Regions from separate parts of the Lysinibacillus sp. RC79 genome, predicted to be linked through region 3. Evidence: riboswitches for the same ligand, from Rfam matches in the RefSeq annotation. Region 3 holds a riboswitch; each other region holds the start of a gene.
The links. A riboswitch is a leader RNA that binds a small molecule or an ion and turns the genes downstream of it on or off. The one in region 3 is predicted to bind S-adenosylmethionine.
Positions count from the first base shown of each region.

Region 1: it holds a riboswitch for S-adenosylmethionine, as region 3 does, so the genes downstream of both, ABH968_RS16825 (Na+/H+ antiporter NhaC family protein) here and ABH968_RS21275 (bifunctional homocysteine S-methyltransferase/methylenetetrahydrofolate reductase) in region 3, are expected to answer to the same signal.
Region 2: it holds a riboswitch for S-adenosylmethionine, as region 3 does, so the genes downstream of both, ABH968_RS02810 (methionine ABC transporter ATP-binding protein) here and ABH968_RS21275 (bifunctional homocysteine S-methyltransferase/methylenetetrahydrofolate reductase) in region 3, are expected to answer to the same signal.
Region 4: it holds a riboswitch for S-adenosylmethionine, as region 3 does, so the genes downstream of both, metK (methionine adenosyltransferase) here and ABH968_RS21275 (bifunctional homocysteine S-methyltransferase/methylenetetrahydrofolate reductase) in region 3, are expected to answer to the same signal.

Region 1 is NZ_JBGCCD010000018.1:39,166-44,007, forward strand. Features, by position in the region: gene ABH968_RS16805 (VOC family protein) at 129-419, shown strand; gene crcB (fluoride efflux transporter CrcB) at 1,094-1,456, shown strand; gene crcB (fluoride efflux transporter CrcB) at 1,453-1,782, shown strand; gene ABH968_RS16820 (hypothetical protein) at 1,813-2,160, shown strand; SAM riboswitch class I at 2,427-2,534, shown strand; gene ABH968_RS16825 (Na+/H+ antiporter NhaC family protein) at 2,644-3,924, shown strand; gene ABH968_RS16830 (DUF3951 domain-containing protein) at 4,122-4,280, opposite strand; gene ABH968_RS16835 (DUF2812 domain-containing protein) at 4,733-4,842, opposite strand, start outside.
Region 2 is NZ_JBGCCD010000002.1:114,354-119,195, forward strand. Features, by position in the region: gene ABH968_RS02795 (response regulator) at 1-101, opposite strand, end outside; gene ABH968_RS02800 (MetQ/NlpA family ABC transporter substrate-binding protein) at 519-1,367, opposite strand; gene ABH968_RS02805 (methionine ABC transporter permease) at 1,485-2,153, opposite strand; gene ABH968_RS02810 (methionine ABC transporter ATP-binding protein) at 2,143-3,171, opposite strand; SAM riboswitch class I at 3,254-3,358, opposite strand; gene ABH968_RS02815 (thioredoxin family protein) at 3,424-3,726, opposite strand; gene ABH968_RS02820 (toprim domain-containing protein) at 3,743-4,084, opposite strand; gene gcvH (glycine cleavage system protein GcvH) at 4,271-4,651, opposite strand; gene ABH968_RS02830 (arsenate reductase family protein) at 4,732-4,842, opposite strand, start outside.
Region 3 is NZ_JBGCCD010000029.1:31,277-36,118, forward strand. Features, by position in the region: gene ABH968_RS21265 (protoglobin domain-containing protein) at 1-82, shown strand, start outside; gene ABH968_RS21270 (protoporphyrinogen oxidase) at 343-1,731, shown strand; SAM riboswitch class I at 1,857-1,956, shown strand; gene ABH968_RS21275 (bifunctional homocysteine S-methyltransferase/methylenetetrahydrofolate reductase) at 2,182-4,029, shown strand; gene metH (methionine synthase) at 4,022-4,842, shown strand, end outside.
Region 4 is NZ_JBGCCD010000014.1:39,211-44,052, forward strand. Features, by position in the region: gene pckA (phosphoenolpyruvate carboxykinase (ATP)) at 637-2,223, opposite strand; SAM riboswitch class I at 2,771-2,889, shown strand; gene metK (methionine adenosyltransferase) at 3,190-4,386, shown strand; gene ABH968_RS14705 (gamma carbonic anhydrase) at 4,558-4,842, opposite strand, start outside.

The sequences.
Region 1 (4,842 bases), on a different contig from region 3:
ACTCCTTTCCGATTCTGTGACATCCGCCGGAGGCTTTAACTTCTTTCAGTGGGTGTTTGGACACCCGCTGAAAGAAGTTAAATTTCAATTCAGTATTTGATTTTCCAGATGCTAACGGAACAACTTCAATGACACACTTAAGAGGCGCAAAGTACCAAGACATAATGTTATTGAAGGATGAAGAAGTCAACACTTTTGACTCAGTCATTATTAATTTATTCTCTAGTGATATTCATAGTATTTATCAAGCCGCACTGGAAAATAAAACGAATATTATTCAACAACCGACAGTTCAACCATGGAATGCAAAAGAATTATCTTTAGAAGATCCAGATGGATATGTTTTTACAATAACGGAAAGTCTTGATGCCAATAAAGATTTTGCTACTGTCATTGACAATGTTAAAGGTCAATTATAGTAATAATAAATTATGACATGATTGCGACAGCAGAAACAAGTTCATCTGTTACACTACTTGTGTGAAGCAGAGGCTGTATGTATACACGTGCGATGGCAGAGTGGCTAAAAGAATCAAGTTCCATTTACGATGAAGGAAATAAAATCGGTAAGAAGTGTCCTTGATTCCTACAAATAGACAATACGATTGGCTGTGTTAACTAATTAACCTTCACTACTACTCCAACATTCACTATTATGGTTTGCCGCAGTTAAACGAAATAATAGAAACTATCTTTATTTTCAAGAAGAGCGAAAGTCAACAATCTTCTATTTTTCAATTAAAACATGTTATTGAAACATCGCTGGAGGACCCTATCGAACAAAGCTAGTTCGATAGGGTCCAAATCAATTTATCGGAACAAATTCAAGGTTTATCGGAACAAATTTTCGATTTATCGGAACAATTTCAAGGTTTATCGCCCTAATTTTTAAATTTATCGCCTAACTTTAGTTTATCACCCAACTTTTTTTATTTATCGCCTAACTTTTTTAATTTATCACCCAACTTTTTAAATTTATTACCTAACTTTTTTAATTTATCACCCAACTTTAATTTAACACCTAACTATTATCTAAAATGGGCATCTCATGATACACTTTTTAATATAGACATTTTAGTAAGGAGTCTTTACGTTGAAATCATTTTTAGCTGTTGGAATTGGCGGATTTTTGGGTGCCATCTGTCGATATAGCCTCGGTCTAGCACTTTCAAATAACGGTGGTTTTCCATTTGCGACACTTTGCATAAACTTAATTGGCTGCTTTTGTTTAGCATGGCTATTTACAACGTTTACAAAACGTACGCCTATTATTTTAGGAATTGGTACTGGCTTTTTTGGTGCCTTTACAACCTTTTCGACATTTTCTTTAGAAACGCTATTACTTTTACAGGATAGTAAATGGCTACAAGCCGGTCTTTATATTTTAGTGAGTGTATTTGGCGGTTTAGCTTGTGCATGGCTAGGATTTAAACTAGCAAAGGGGCGCATCGTATGATAATTATTGGTATCGGTGGATTTTTGGGTGCACTAACGAGATTTTATCTAGGAAAATTGATTGTCCATACATACCCATGGGCAACGTTTTTGATCAATATAACGGGTTCTTTTGCGCTTGGCTTTCTATTTGCATCACATCCAAGTGATTGGATTTGGCATTTTATAGGGATTGGTTTTTTAGGGGCCTATACGACTTTTTCAACATTTGGTTTTGAATGTTTACAGCTCTTGGAGCAGAAAAAATGGAGACAAGCGATTGTTTATATATGCACTACAGTTTTATTCGGTTTACTTTTCGCTGCACTTGGCTTTTTCCTTGTGTAGCAGTATTTTTGAGAAACTAGAGGTGATTTTGTGACACAGCCATCAATCGAACAATTACAAGCGCTTGAAGTTGAAATTGAACAAACACTATATACTTTAATCGACCTAGAACTAGAAGAAAACTTTCCAGAAATGAATACTCGCTTTGCACTCTTACTTGCAAAGGTACAGGCTGCACAGTTAATTGATTATAAACTAGACGTCCTCGTTGATCCTCAAGCATTTGCAACAGAAACATGTATTCTACTTCAAAGTTTAATAGAGGCAAAGGCTAGACCACATAAAAGACAACGACTTCTAACACATCGTATGATTTTAAAAATATGGCTGCGTAAAAATCAACGCTTTATGACGGAATTTTTACCACAAATGTTTTAGGCGCCTCTCGATGTCTCAAGGGCGCCTCCTTTTAAAGTTGTAATTGTTACAACACTTCTTTTATTTTCCCTTCAATTGTTACATCAAATTTCCATAGCAGTACAAAAAATCGCAGTTTCCTATCCTCTGATCCCTGTTATTTGTTCAAATTTCCTCCATAAATATTTCAGAATGTAACTTTGGAGTAAAGTTTGAATAAAAATATGTTGCAAATATTGATTTTTTATTTTAATATTTATTATTGTGAAAAAAAATAATATATTTGCTTCTTATCAAGAGAGATGGAGGGACTGGCCCGATGAAATCTCGGCAGCGGAACTTATGATTTAAGTTACTGTGCCAAATCCAGCAGGCAAAGGCTTGATAGATAAGAGGAGTGTTTTATAGATATAAGGCCTCTTCTTGTTGGTACAAGAAGAGGCCTTTTTTTCGTAAAAAAGAATGGACAAAAGACGTGTCCAATTTTATTTTTTGGAGGTAGACATGAAGAAAGGGAATCCATGGGCGCTGATCCCATTTGTTGTTTTTTTGATCTTATTTATTGGTTCAGGGGTTATTACAGGTGATTTTTACGCATTTCCAGTCATTGTAGCCATTTCCATTTCAGGTGCTGTGGCTCTGGCGATGAATCGAAAAGAATCGTTTTCGCAAAAGGTTGATATTTTTTGTAAAGGCGCAGGAAATTTAAATGTCATGCTGATGGTTGTTATTTTTCTCTTGGCTGGTGCCTTTTCAGAGGTAGCAAAAGGCATGGGGGCAGTGGATTCCACTGTTAACTTTGCTTTATCGGTCGTTCCACCAAACTTGCTTGTCGTAGGCCTGTTCATCATTGCCTGCTTTATCTCCCTGTCTATGGGTACATCGGTGGGAACGATTGTTGCACTGGCGCCAATTGGAGTTGGGATAAGCGGGCATATCGACCTTTCCATGGCTTTAGTAATGGCAGCGATTGTTGGCGGTTCGATGTTTGGCGATAATTTATCTTTTATTTCAGATACAACAATTACTGCCGTTCGTTCACAAGGCGCACAAATGAAGGATAAATTTAAGGTGAATTTTTGGATTGTGTTGCCAGCAGCTATTGTAACGAGCATCATTTTAGGGGTTATCACAATGGGTGAAACGGGACAAGTCGAGCATTTAAGCTATAGTTGGATAAAAATTGTTCCCTATGTTTTGGTTATTATTTTTGCGTTAGCTGGAATGAATGTTTTCCTTGTTCTAGCATTTGGGATTGTTCTTGCCGGGGCTGTTGGCTTAGCGGATGGCAGCTATCATTTAATGAGCCTTTTGCAAAAGATTGGCGAAGGAATGTCAGGCATGTATGAAATGGCATTTCTTGCGATATTAATAGCTGGCATGGTGGAGATTATAAAGTTTAACGGAGGAATTGACTTTCTGCTTTACCTTGCGACACGAAGAATTAAATCGAAAAAAGGTGCTGAATTTGGCATTGCTGGCCTAGTGGGCTTAACTAATTTATCTACGGCCAATAATACGATTGCTATTTTAATTGCTGGTCCGCTTGCAAAAAATATTGCTGAACAGTATGAGATTGAGCCGAGAAAGTCCGCAAGTATATTAGATATTTTCTCCTGTACGATCCAAGGCATTCTGCCATACGGAGCCCAATTCCTCGCAGCCGCAAGCGTAGCCGGAATTTCGCCAGTGAGCATGCTACAATACTCGTTCTATCCAATCCTTATAGGAATTTGCGGAATTATCGCTATCCTCATCGGATACCCGGCAAAAAAGACAGCCTGAACTTCATCACTTTAAAGTGACGGATGAATCTTTAGAATGATTTCAAATTAAAATAATCCAATCGTTTTGAAAAAAGATTAATCAAAACGATTGGATTTTTTATTTGAGGCAAGTCTGCAAGCTCGCTTTAATTAAAATAAGTTGGCACCTGTTAAAATTACCGTACTTTTTGAGGATTGAACTACTCACTTAAAAGTTCAATTGTCATGTTTTCCTACTCCATTCATGGCATCATCATATGGTGTATAGGTCATAGTAGGTACTTTCTTTTTCACAAAAACGCGATAAATTGCACGAACCAAAATGCTTGAAAAAATCAGACTTACAATAAGCGCAACGCTATTCCCAATATTCATTCCATCTTATCCTTTCTCACCGAGTAGTTAGTTATGGTTTTCCTATTTTGTAGGTGTACTACCAATTAATGTAGGCAACTGTACTATTATATTGTCATCAAACATTTGACATGCTCAGATTGTAAAAATAATTATCCCAAAACACACTTTAATTATATGATATTTCGACAATAAGTCAGTTTTTCCTGTGGTTCGGTGCATCTATTTCTTTTTCAGCAAAGACTTCATTACTGCAGGCATTCGCCGTGCCATTTCTTTCAAAGAAGTTGCTGTTTTTTTGCGCTTCGCTTTCGCACAAGAAAACATCTGTTCCCCGATGCGCCCAGTTGGAACGGAAATCAATCCCCTCGTTTTGCCGAACACCCTTACTTTATTTAATAGCATAATTTCATTGACATAATAATTTTTCAACAACATGAAAAAACAGCTGATAAGCTTCAGCTGTTCGTTCTTTATATATGCTTAGATTTCAATCGTAGGTTTTTCCACATATGATAGTAAACTCCACCAGAAGTCATCACTGCTGGAACAGTAAAAACAAAGGAATATGTAAATCCTTGCT
Region 2 (4,842 bases), on a different contig from region 3:
ATTGTTAAACGTGAGCGAATAACACTCTCACGCAAAATTTCAAAATAACCCTTCACCTCATGCTCCTGCATGATGTCTTCTGCAATGATTAATTTATTCATTGGTGTTCACTCCAGTTGATGTAAGAGGTTTTTCATTCTCTTTCATTATTTTTCTATCATTCTCTTGATTTATAAACACAACAACTATAGTAATAAAGATGACTTAACAATATCTATACAAAATTTATGGTAAATCGACCACTTTAAAATATTATTATATTTTTGCTGTAAACTACAGAATAATAACTCTTTTGTTAAAAAGTTATATTTTTCTGATAAAAGATAGCCTTTTAAGTCGACGTTTTACCATAACAGGTGTTTGGACACCTGCTGAAAGAAGTTAAAGCCAAGCCCGCGGAAACTACCAACTCGGAGTGTAAATCAACCTTTGTTTATCGATACAAATTATTTATATTTTTCTTTTGATGACAAAATAAAAGGGTATGTAAGCTTTGACACTTACATACCCTTTTTGAATTATTTAACTGGTACAACTGAGCCTTTCCATTCTTCAATAATGAAGTCTTGGATTTCTTTAGATTTTAATACTTCTATTAATTTTTTAATTTCTGATTTTGTTTCATCACCAGCACGTACAGCGATAATGTTTACATACGGAGATTCTTTATCTTCAAGAGAAATAGAATCTTCCATTGGATTTAGTCCGTTGTCGATTGCGTAGTTAGAATTGATAAGAACTGCATCACCTTCATTATTTTCATACATTTGTACAAGCATTTCAGGAGCTGTATTTGCATCGAATTTGAAGTTTTTTGGATTATCTTCAATATCTTTAAGTTCAGCAGATGTTTTATCTACTCCATCCTTAAGTTTAATTAAGCCCTTAGCTTCTAATAATGAAAGCATACGCCCGTGGTCTGCAACAGAGTTAGAAAGTAAAATTGTTGCACCCTTTGGTAAATCCTCAAGAGATTTATATTTTTTAGAGTAGATACCGATTGGCTCAATGTGAATACCACCAGCGTTTACAAAATCATAACCCTTTTCTTTAATTTCCTTCTCTAAATAAGGGATGTGTTGGAAGTAGTTTGCATCAAGTTCGCCAGATTCTAAATCTTGGTTTGGTAATACATAGTCTTGATATGTTTCAATTTTAAGATCGATACCTTCTTTAGCTAAAATTGGTTTTGCTTTTTCCAGAATAACCGCATGAGGTGTATTCGAAGCACCTACTGTTAACGTTACGTTTTCTTTACTATCACCAGATGATGAGTTTGAGCTTGTATCTTCTTTTTTACCAGCACCACAAGCGGCTAAAGCTAGTACTAATACTGATAAAAATAATCCTGCTAATAACTTCTTCATTTTATTACTCTCCCTTTTTACTTATTTAAATATGTTAGCGGTATAAAACCGAGATAACCTCTTAGATGTTCGTAGCGAGATACTCTTTTTGTCACTACAATTTTTATTAGCCCCTCTTTAGCGTTTATCTGTTTTGATCGTAATCATGTCGCCAATCCATTGAATAATAAATACTACTATTAAGATTAATATAGTCGCCATTAAAGTTACATCTTGGCGATTACGTTGGAAACCATCTAAGAATGCTAAGTTTCCTAGACCACCTGCACCGATAATACCTGCCATCGCAGTATAACCGACAAGTGCTACAGCTGTTACAGTAAGACCAGAAATAAGCGCTGGTAACGATTCTGGAATTAATACTTTCCAAATAATCGTTGACGTTTTGGCACCCATTGAACGAGCTGCTTCAATAACACCTTTATCAATTTCACGTAAAGCAATTAATACCATTCGTGCATAGAATGGTGCAGCTCCAATAATTAGTGCTGGTAAAGCCGCATCTGCGCCACGAATTGTGCCAAGTAAAAATTTCGTAAATGGAATTAATAAAATAATCAAAACGATAAATGGAATCGAACGGAAAATGTTAACGATTGATCCTGTTAAAAAGTTCACAATTTTATTGGCCCATAGTTGGTTGGGACTTGATAAAAACAATAAGATTCCAATTACTAATCCAAGTATAAATGTGATGACCGTAGAAATTGTTGTCATGTACAACGTTTCATACGTAGCGTCCCACATTTTTTCCCAGTCGACATTCGGAAAAAGACTAGTTAGCATTTGTAATCACCTCCGTTTGTACTTCGACTGTATTTAAGTAGCTCAGTGCAGCAGCAACATTTTCCTCTGAGCCAACAATTTGTACAACAAGTGTACCGTACGCTCCATTTTTCGTTTGCGAAATATTACCATGTACAATACTTACTTCTACATCAAACTGTTTCACAAGATGTGAAATGACAGGCTGCTCTGTTTTTTCTCCTACAAAGATTAGCTTAACAAGTTGTCCATTAGGGTAATTTGCTTTAATTTGTGCCACAGTTTCTTGTGTTTCCTTCGTATCTGTAATTTGAGAAACGAATTTTTTCGTAATGGCAGCTTGTGGAGCTTGGAATACTTGTAATACTTCACCACGTTCTACAATTTCTCCAGCTTCCATAACCGCTACACGATGACAAATTTTGCGAATAACGTGCATTTCATGTGTGATTAACACAATCGTTAGACCTAATCGTTCGTTAATATCGACAAGGAGATCAAGGATAGCATCTGTTGTCTCCGGATCGAGTGCGGATGTTGCCTCATCACATAACAATACCTCTGGATTATTAGCAAGCGCACGAGCGATACCTACACGTTGCTTTTGTCCCCCTGAAAGTTGTGATGGATATGCTTTAGCGCGCCCTTCTAAGCCAACTAAAGTTATTAATTCTTTCACATGTGCTTCACGTTTTGCCTTTGGAACACCTGCGATTTCTAGGGGGAAAGCGATGTTTTCTTCAACAGTTCTAGACCAAAGTAAATTGAAATGCTGGAAAATCATACTAACCTTTTGTCTAGCATCTCTGAGCTTTTGCCCCTTTATGGATGAAAATGCTTGATTGTTAACCGTCACCGTACCAGATGTAGGCTTTTCTAAACCGTTTAACAAGCGAATCATTGTACTTTTACCAGCGCCACTATAGCCGATAATGCCAAAAATTTCACCTTTATTGATAGAAAGGTTGACGTCTTTGACTGCAGTTAATTCGCCATTCGCGGTTTTGTATTTCTTCGTAATATTTTGAAGCTGAATCATAGCGAATTCTCCTTTTCTCATATAAAAAACCCCTTCACTTATAGACAAGTAGAAGGGGTCACGTAATATACGCTAAACCGTTCTCTCATCTTTCAAAGATAAATCTTTGGGTGATTTGGCACCTTTTCACGATTGTGATGGTTGCCGGGCTTCATAGGGCACTTCCCTCCGCCGCTCTTTATAAGAGTTCGATATATTTAATTGTTTTTTTAATATATTTGTTACTTTACCACGCGAGTAAAGTTCAGTCAATTAATTTTTTAATAATTCGTATAAATATGGTACGGATTGGAAGGCATAAACCTTTTCTGTCACTTTTCCGCCTTCACATACGAGTAAACATGGTACACTTTCGATTTTATGATCAAAAGCTATTTGCTCTATAAAATTAATATTCGCTTTACCAACCTGTAGCTGTGGCAGCAATTGCTCAATAACCATCATCATTTTCGATGCAACTGCACACGTTCCACACATAGGCGTATATAAATAAAAGGCAGCCTTTTCACCTGACAGGACAACCGCGTCCCACTGCTCTTTTGACCATTCTTCCATCATTTTTCACGCAACCTTACAAAATATATTCATTATGGATTGAGAAATGTGCACGAAGCAATATCGCCGCTAACACTTTCCTCGGAGTTGTCTCAACTTCCTTATATGTTGGCATCGTACGTAAATGCTCAGCCTCTGGATAATGTCTGTCCATTAATGCTCGTAGTTTATCACCCGATGTATCTGCATCAAAAAACGTATAAAGCTCACAACCCTCGTATGGATCAAGTAGCTCTTCTAATTGATGCACACCAATTGTACCATTCGTACAAAGTATTTTAACATCTTCATTTAAAATAGGTTCAATTTGAAGCTTATCCGATCGACCTTCGACAATTAAGCATTTTCCCTCGACCATCACGCCACCCCCATTTAGACATATCCCTTATAATCCATTATATCAATAAACTTTATCGTTGATACAGTTAGACACCTATTGATAAAGGAATATACTTACATTCACCTCACTTACTATAGGAGCAGGATGAATGAAGATAATAAAAAACGTCGGTAGTTTCCGACGTTTTTCTAATACAGGCTTGTCTTATTCAGCAATCATTTCTTCGTATTGCTCAGCTGTCATAAGCTTTTCAACTTCTGATGCATCAGCAGGCTCTACAACGACCATCCATGCTTTTTCATATGGTGATTCATTAACGAATTCTGGGCTATCTTCTAAATCTGCATTTACTTCAACTACTGTACCTGAGATTGGTGCGTATAATTCAGAAACTGTTTTTACAGATTCTACGCTACCGAATGGATCATCAGTTTTGATTTCGTCGCCAACTTGTGGAAGCTCAACGAAAACGATATCTCCAAGTTCAGATTGTGCGAAATGAGAAATACCGATACGTACTTTACCATCTTCTACTTTTACCCATTCGTGCTCTTCAGAGTAACGTAAGTCTTTAGGTGTGCTCATGCAAAAAACCCCTCCATAAATATGTAATATATTCATTTTCAGTGTGCCATACTTCTTCCATAAAAACAAGATTAAAAGCGTTATTTCCAAGCTTGCTCAAAATCTGATTCTTTAAACCCTAAAGTAACTTTTTTTCCATCGGTTACAATCGGACGTTTAATCAACATACCATCTGACGCAAGCAGTTCAAG
Region 3 (4,842 bases):
ACTAAGTGAATTAGGTATTGCTTTTAACGAAGTGAAAAATTCAGCTGGAAAATTAGCTAGCTTTACACAAAATTTAAGTTAGAGATAAGCAAAAGGCAAAGAAAAATGTTGTTTCCTATTTCTTTAGGCGCTACACACTTTAGGGCACAAATAACACTATATCAACTGTCAATATATAATATCCTTTAGGTAGAAAAACGCCTCTAGCAAATATATAGAAAAAAATGGAGCTATCCAATGCGCTGGATAGCTCCATTTTTGCTAAATTTGTAAAGGGTTTAACGTAATTTTCGATAAAAAAAGTTTATACTGAATAAAGAACTAAAAATAGGGGCGGTTAATATGAAAACAGTTGTTGTATTAGGTGGCGGAATTACGGGATTGTGTACGATGCATTATTTACAACGCCAAGTTCAGGAGAAAAACTTAGATGTAAAACTTGTACTTGTTGAAAAAAATACGTACCTTGGTGGCAAGCTTCACTCTGCATATGAACAGGGATTCATCATGGAAACTGGAGCAGATTCTATTGTAGCGCGTCATAAAGGTGTCATGGAGTTAGTAGAGGAACTAAATTTCGAACAAAATCTTGTGTACAACGAAACAGGTATTTCGTATATTTACACAAATAATGAGCTACATGCCATCCCCGCAGACTCAACGTTCGGTATTCCTATGAGCTTACAATCACTTGAGGAAAGCACACTTGTATCAGAGGAAGGCAAAAAAGAAGCATTAAAGGATTTAACAATGCCAAATGAAGAGTTTACAAAGGAAAGTTCAATTGGGGAATTTTTAACGTATTATTTAGGTGAGGAGCTTGTTCAAAACCAAATAGCACCCGTACTTGCAGGTGTATATTCTGGAGATCTAAATCAACTTTCAATTGCTTCCACTTTACCGTATTTAATCGATTACAAAAACGATTACGGTAGTATTATTAAAGGTTTCGATGCAAACAGAGAACAATTCGTGAAAGCTGCCAATAAAAAATTTATTTCATTTAAAAATGGTTTATCATCACTAATAGATCGACTTGAAGAAACATTAACGGATGTAGAAATTATAAAAGGAGTTGCCACTATTAGTGTTAAAAAGCAGGAGAATCAATATTCTGTTACTTTAGCAAACGGTAAAATGATGGAAGCAAATCATGTTGTAATGGCACTGCCAAATGAATCAGTACAAAGCTTATTACAGGATGCATCTTTGAACAGATATTTTGAACAATTCAATACTGCATCCGCCATTACAATTTACTTAGGATTTGATGTACCCGATAATAGATTACCAGCAGATGGAACAGGCTATATTGTGTCACATAATTCGGGTGTTATTTGTAATGCAGCAACGTGGACAAGTCGCAAGTGGAAACACACCTCAGCAGAAGGAAAATTACTTGTACGACTTTTTTATAAGAGCATTAACCCTGAGTATGAGAGATTACGTGTGATGACAGATGAAGAGTTAGCAACTGTTGCCCTAGAGGATGTAAGAAAAAGCTTGGGGATTGAGGAAACGCCAACTATTGTTGACGTGACAAAATGGATCGACCAGATGCCAAAGTATGACTTGGCACATCGTGAAGCGTTGCAAGGTCTTGTACAAGAGCTTGAGAAAAACTATCCAAATTTAACTATAGCGGGATGCTCTTATTTTGGAGTAGGCATAGGTGCATGTATTCAAAATGGTAAAAAAATTGGTGAGGAACTTGCTGGAAAACTATCGTAATTGTTTAAAATAAATCAAAATATAATATTTTTCGTAAAAATTATCCTTTGTTCTGTGAAATAGTCTTGACTCAATCATTCGTAAAGGATATGATTCTTTTAATTATTTAAAAAATTCATACTAAATTCTTATCAAGAGAAGCTGAGGGACTGGCCCTATGAAGCTTCAGCAACCAACTTATTGTCAGGTGCTAAATCCAGAAGACCGTTGTGTCGAAGATGAGAAGGAAAAACAATTACGAAACGACGTAAAAGCCTTCTTTTTTTATAAAAGAAGGCTTTTTTATTTTAACTTCTTTCAGCGGGTGTCCAAACAACCGCCGAAAGAAGTTAAAGCCTCCGGCGGATGTCACGGAAATCGGAAAGGAGTTCTTTGTGCAAGCACAAAGCCGATTCCAGACGCAATTATGCCGAGGCATAATTGATAGATAAGGGAAGAGAGGCTAGTTTTATGGGATTGCTTGAAAGGTTAAAAACGCATGTTCTTACAGCAGATGGCGCAATTGGTACGGTTTTATACGGCTATGGCTTGGAGTACTGCCATGAGGAAATGAATGTACAGAGACCTGAATTAATTGAAAAGATTCATAGAGAATATATAGCAGCTGGTGCCGATATTATTCAAACGAACACTTACGGAGCTAATGCCATAAAATTAGCCCGTTATGGATTAGAATCTTGTGTGCAGCAGTTTAATGAAGCAGCTATAACGATTGCAAAACGAGCAGCGGCAGATGGTGGACAATTTGTCTTAGGTACTATTGGGGGAATCCGTGGTATTCGTAAAAGTGATGCAACGTTAGAGGAAATTTTAGCAACGGTTGAAGAGCAGGCAACTGTTTTACTTGCAGGAAATCCAGATGGCCTTTTACTTGAAACATATTATGATTTTGAAGAGCTAACAGCGACTTTAACAATGCTACGAGCTAAAACGAAATTACCGATTATTGCTCAAGTTTCTATGCACGAACCCGGAATTTTGCAAAATGGAATGAGCTTAAATAACGCCTTACATAAACTTGAAGCGCTAGGTGCTGATATCGTAGGTGTTAACTGTCGCTTAGGCCCTCACCATACTATACAAGCATTCGAAGGAGTAGAGCTTCCTAAGGAGGCATTTATGTCAGCATATCCGAACGCCTCTCTCCTTGATTTGGAGGATGGGCGTGTCGTTTATGAGTCGGAGGCAGATTATTTTGGTCGAGCAGCTGTAGAGCTTCGTGATCAAGGGGTACGTTTAATTGGTGGCTGCTGTGGTACGACACCAAAGCATATTGCCGCAGCGAAAAAGTACTTAGAGGAGCTATCCCCGGTCGAGGAAAAGTATGCAAAGCCAGAAAAAGTAGAGGTTGTCCGTGAGGCAGAGCCAGCAAATTATGAGCCATTACATGTAAAAGTAAAACGTGAACGCTCAGTGATAGTGGAGTTAGATACACCAAGACATTTAGAAATCGAAGGCTTTATTGAAGGTGCAAAAAAAATATATGCGGCTGGTGCAGATGTAGTCATGATGGCAGATAATTCACTTGCTTCTCCGAGGATTAGTAATGTCGCAATGGGTGCCTTACTGAAAGAAACACACGGGGTACGCCCGTTGACACATATAACATGCCGAGATCGTAATTTAATTGGTCTTCAATCACATTTGATGGGATTAAATGCACTAGGGATTCATGATATTTTAGCAGTTACTGGAGATCCGACAAAGGTAGGTGATTTCCCAGGGGCCACTAGCGTTTATGACGTCTCTTCAATGGAGCTCATTCAATTAATAAAACAGTTAAATGAAGGTGTATCGTTCTCAGGGAAACCACTTCGTAAAAAGGCGAATTTCTCTGTAGCAGCTGCATTTAATCCTAACGTACGTGTGCTCGATCGCGCTGTCTCTCGATTAGAAAAGAAAATTGAATATGGGGCAGATTATTTTATTTCACAGCCTGTTTATTCAAAGGAAAAAATCGTGGAAATTTACGAGGCGACAAAGCATTTAGAAACACCAATTTATATAGGCATTATGCCAGTAACGAGCTATAAAAGTGCGGAGTTCTTACACCATGAAGTGCCAGGCATCAAACTATCTGATGATGCGTTAGCACGTATGAAGGCTTGTGGCGAAGAAAAGGAACGCGCAACACTAGAAGGAATTGCAATTGCCAAGGAATTAGTAGAAGTAGCAACGGAATATTTCAATGGTATTTACCTCATCACACCATTTTTACGCTACGATATGACACTAGAATTAATGAAATTTATTGAGCAATTGGATGAACAGAAAAAAGGGGTAAGTATAAATGGCTAAGCACTTGATTGAAGAGCAACTAGAGAAACGAATTTTAATTCTTGATGGCGCAATGGGTACAATGCTACAAAATGAAAATTTATCAGCAGAGGATTTTGGCGGCGAGGAATATGATGGCTGTAATGAAAATCTCGTGCTAACTAGACCAGATGTGCTTGAAAAAATTCATGGAAAATATTTAGAGGCTGGAGCAGATATTATTTGTACAAATACATTTGGAAGTACTCCACTTGTATTAAATGAATATGATCTTGGTGCGAAAGCTGAAGAGATTAATAAACGCGCTGTAGAAATTGCACGCAAAGTAGTGGATGAGTTTTCAACATCCGATTGGCCACGTTTTGTAGCGGGGGCTATGGGACCAACTACAAAAACCTTGTCGGTTACAGGTGGTATTACATTTGATGAGTTAGAGGAAAACTTCTATGTTCAGGCAAAGGCATTAATCGAAGCCGGGGCGGACGTTCTGTTGCTAGAAACTAGTCAGGATATGTTGAACGTTAAGGCAGGAACATTGGGGGTATCTCGTGCCTTTGAAGCAACGGGAAAAGAGCTACCTGTGATGATATCGGGAACAATTGAACCGATGGGAACGACACTGGCTGGTCAAACAATTGATGCTTTTTACATTTCTATCGAGCATATTAAACCATTGTCAGTGGGCTTAAACTGTGCGACTGGACCAGAGTTTATGACTGATCATATTCGTTCACTAGCAGAGCTTTCAACAGGCTATATTAGCTGTTATCCGAATGCAGGTTTACCTGACGAGGAAGGCTGCTATCATGAGTCACCTGAATCGCTGTCACAGAA
Region 4 (4,842 bases), on a different contig from region 3:
AAAAAGGGAAACGACTCTAATCGTTTCCTTTGCATGTTGTTGAAATGCTATTATGTCAATGGAATTAAGGTGTTTTATTAAATAAAGTATGGCTCTTCGGCAAAACGAGGGGTTGATTTCCGTTCCGACTGAGCGCTTTGTTGCTGACGCTTCGCTTTCGCACAGATAAAAACATTTGCCGCTGACGCTTCGCTTTCGCGCAGAGCAGAGCTTCCTGGGGGCGTCCGATGAGCCGCTTCACTCGCGCTGTTCGCTCCAGGATCTCGGGCCAACACGATGTTGGTCACGAAGGCGTTATCACAGGATGTGATGCTCTTAGCCTTCGTTCCACTATTGCTAATCCCCAAGGAGTCGCTCAGTCTCCACTCCAATCAACCAAGTCATTAGCATGTCACTCTAATTTATAGTAATAAAACAAAACTTCAGCCACAGTTTTTTTGCGAAAGCGAAGCGAAGCGACAGCAACAACAACGAAGCGGAGGAAGCGGCCTGATGCTAGCTCACAGGAAAGCGAGTAACATGGAATGGAAATCACCCTCAATTAAAGCTCCAAAACATTCTCAAAGATTTCCTGGACCATTTTGTCTTTCAACACAAAAAAGGGAACGACTGAAATCGTTCCCTTTGCTTAATGAATTATTTTAATGGACCGCCAAGTTTAGTGATAGCTTCAGAAACATTTGAGAATTTCTTGAAGTTTTCGGTGAATAAACCAGCAAGTTCAGAAGCTTTTTTATCATAAGCAGCTTTGTCTGCCCATGCATCACGAGGATTAAGCACTTCTGTTGGTACACCTTCAATAGAAGTTGGAATGTTTAAACCGAATACTGAATCTTGAATTGTTTCAACATTAGCTAATTTGCCATCAATTGCAGCACGTACCATTGCACGAGTGTAAGAAAGCTTCATACGGCTACCAGTACCATATTCGCCACCAGTCCAACCAGTGTTCACTAAGAATACTTGTGCACCGTGCTCGTCAATTTTTTGACCTAACATTTCAGCATAAACTGTTGCTGGAAGTGGAAGGAATGGAGAACCGAAGCAAGTTGAGAATACTGGTTCTGGCTCTGTTACACCACGTTCTGTACCAGCAAGTTTAGATGTGAAACCGCTTAGGAAGTGGTACATTGCTTGCTCTTTTGTTAATTTACTGATTGGAGGTAATACACCAAATGCATCAGCTGTTAAGAAGATGATTGTTTTTGGGTGACCTGCAACAGATGGATCAACAATATTTTCAATGTATTGAATTGGATAAGCTACACGTGTATTTTCTGTTAATGAACCATCATCATAGTTACAAACTCGAGTTTCTGGATCAACAGCTACGTTTTCTAGAACAGAACCGAAGCGGATTGCGTTGTAGATTTCTGGTTCTTTTTCAGCAGAAAGGTTAATTGTTTTTGCATAGCAACCGCCCTCAATGTTGAATACACCATTATCAGACCAACCGTGTTCATCGTCACCGATAAGCTTACGGTCAGGGTCAGCTGATAAAGTAGTTTTACCAGTACCAGATAAACCGAAGAATAATGCAACATCACCAGTTTCACCAACGTTTGCTGAGCAGTGCATTGAAAGGATGCCTTGTTGTGGTAATAAGTAGTTCATAATACCGAAAATAGATTTTTTGATTTCACCAGCGTATTCAGTACCACCGATTAGGATAATTTTCTTTTCAAGTGATACTATGATGAAAGTTTCAGAGGCTGTGCCATCAACAGCAGGGTCTGCTTTAAAGTTAGGAGCTGAGATAACAGTGAAGTCAGCAACATGAGAAGCTAATTCTTCTGCAGTTGGACGGATAAATAATTGATGAGCGAAAAGATTGTGCCAAGCATATTCATTGATTACTTGGATGCTTAATTGCGAATCTTTGTCAGCACCAGCAAAGCCTTTGAATACGAATAATTCGTCACGTTCTTTTAAATATTTTACTACTTTTACATATAAGTTATCGAACACTTCAGAAGAAATTGGTCGGTTAACTTTGCCCCAGTCAATTTTATCTTTTGTGCTATCTTCTTCTACCGTATATTTATCTTTAGGTGAACGACCAGTGTATTTGCCAGTTTCTGCACGAACTGCGCCATCTACTGTTAACATAGCTTCACCACGAGAAGTAGCCTTTTCAGCTAATTGTGGTACTGAAAGTTGAACATTAATGTTACCGCCGCTTAATAATTCCTTCAGTTCGTTTGCAATTTCTACTGAATTCATCGATTAAATACCATCCTTTTTTATAGTATTCCCTAGAGTTTGAGGGAGATTTTCTTAATTTCAAAAATAGTATAACACAATTGCTTAAATAATCTATACTAATTCAGAAATTATTTTTCAGATTTTATTACTTTTCAAGAAAACGACAAAAAGTAAATTGATTCGTTTTGATAATGCTTTTTACCCTATTTATAATAAGTGATCACACAATCACTTTCGACACAGCAAAATTGCGTTTGGAAGCTCTTGGCTAACATGAGGTTCGCACAGGATGTGAAGTCTTAGCTGGTTTTTTATCTGTTGGACTTGTCGTCAACTGAAAAGAGGCTACAATCATATTCATCCACCACATGTTCTGTAGCTACAAAATGTGCTGTAAAGGGGTCACACATATGTTAACACATGATGTGAGGTGGAGAATAGGGATTATTTTGTTTCAAATTACAGCATAATCCAAATTATAAATCCCATACTTTCTTTAAAAGAATACATTAAAAATATTTGACAACGTTCGACCTTTTACGTATTATGAGATATTGAACGGATACTCTTATCCCGAGCTGGTGGAGGGTCAGGCCCTGTGAAACCCGGCAACCTGCATGAACTATTTCACGACATGCGCTGGTGCCAACCTGATGCAAGGGGAAACCCCTTGAACGATAAGAGTGAAAGGTTATGAAGTCATTATTCCTTTCCTCATGTTAAGTAAACGTGAGAAAAGGATTTTTTTATTGTTAAAAACGAATATAAAGGTAAGTATATAGTCCTTTCCTTATTAAAATGACGGATCTTTCGAAACCCTCGTGTTAAGAGCAACAGCTGTTTTATTGTGCGAAAGCGTAGTGCAAACGTAGCGACAGCAACAACGGCTTAAGAGTTCAATCCTTAGGGGGTGGACTTGACATGGGTAATGAGTACCGTATTAATTCGCAAATACTATTTGTAAAAGTAATAGGAGGAAACCAAATGACAAAACGTCGACTGTTTACATCAGAGAGTGTAACAGAAGGACATCCAGACAAAATTTGTGATCAAATTTCGGATGCCATTTTAGATGCTATTTTAGCAGAAGATCCAAACGCACGTGTAGCGTGTGAAACAACAGTAACAACAGGCTTAGTTTTAGTAGCAGGAGAAATTACTACTTCTACTTATGTAGATATTAAAGGTATCGTTCGTGATACTGTAGCAGAAATCGGTTATACACGTGGGAAATATGGCTTTGATGCTGAAAACCTAGCAGTACTTGTTGCTATTGGTGAGCAATCACCTGATATTGCTCAAGGTGTTGACCAAGCATTAGAGGCGCGTGAAGGCTCTATGACAGATGCTGACATTGAAGCAATTGGTGCAGGTGACCAAGGCTTAATGTTCGGTTATGCATGTAACGAAACGCCAGAGCTTATGCCATTACCAATCAGTTTAGCGCATAAATTGGCTCGTCGTTTAACGGAAGTACGTAAATCTGGTGAACTAGCATATTTACGTCCAGACGGAAAAACGCAAGTAACGATTGAATATGATGAAAACAATGTACCAGTGCGCGTGGATACGATTGTAATTTCAACACAGCATGACGAAGAAGCTACACTTGAGCAAATTCAAGCAGACTTAAAAGAATTCGTTATTGCTCCAGTTGTTCCAAGTGAATTACTAGATGCCAATACTAAATATTTCATCAACCCAACTGGCCGATTCGTAATTGGTGGTCCAAAAGGGGATGCTGGTCTAACTGGACGTAAAATCATCGTTGATACATACGGTGGCTATGCACGTCATGGTGGAGGTGCTTTCTCTGGTAAGGACGCAACTAAGGTAGACCGTTCAGCGGCATATGCAGCACGCTACGTGGCAAAAAATATCGTAGCAGCTGGTTTAGCAGAACGAGCTGAAGTACAACTAGCTTATGCGATTGGTGTTGCTCAACCTGTATCTATTGCTGTTGATACATTTGGGACAGGAAAAGTTACGGAAAGTGAAATTGTAAAATGGGTACGCGAGCTATTTGATCTACGCCCAGCAGGGATTATTAAAATGCTTAACCTTCGTCGCCCTATTTATAAGCAAACTGCAGCATATGGTCACTTCGGTCGTACAGACTTAAATGTACCTTGGGAACAAACAGACAAAGCTGACGCATTAAAAGAAAAAGCAGGCTTATAAGCTATTCAGCTAAAGTAATAAAGTAGCTGGAAAAATATTTTAAAATACTATTACAGAAAGGGGCTCAACATTCTAATAGCCCCTTTCGCTGTTTTTGTCGAAAAAGAGAAGCTCCTAATCATAATTATGTGTGGCTCGGTTGTTCAAGCAAACGTGGAGCTGTTGAAATAGCTATTTATTTTCTGTTTGAAGAGATTTATAGTATTGTCCTTTTTCTACATATTCACGTATGATGCGTTCCATATCTTCTTTATCTTCATCATTTAATTCTCTTACAACCTTTGCAGGACGCCCTAATGCTAAGCTATTTGGAGGAATGACTTTGCCAGGAGGTACAAGACTACCCGCCCCAATGAATGCACCCTCTCCAATCTCCGCTCCGTCTAATACTATAGAGCCCATACCTATTAAGGCTTTTTTACGAATCGTACAGCTATGTAAAGTTACTTGATGTCC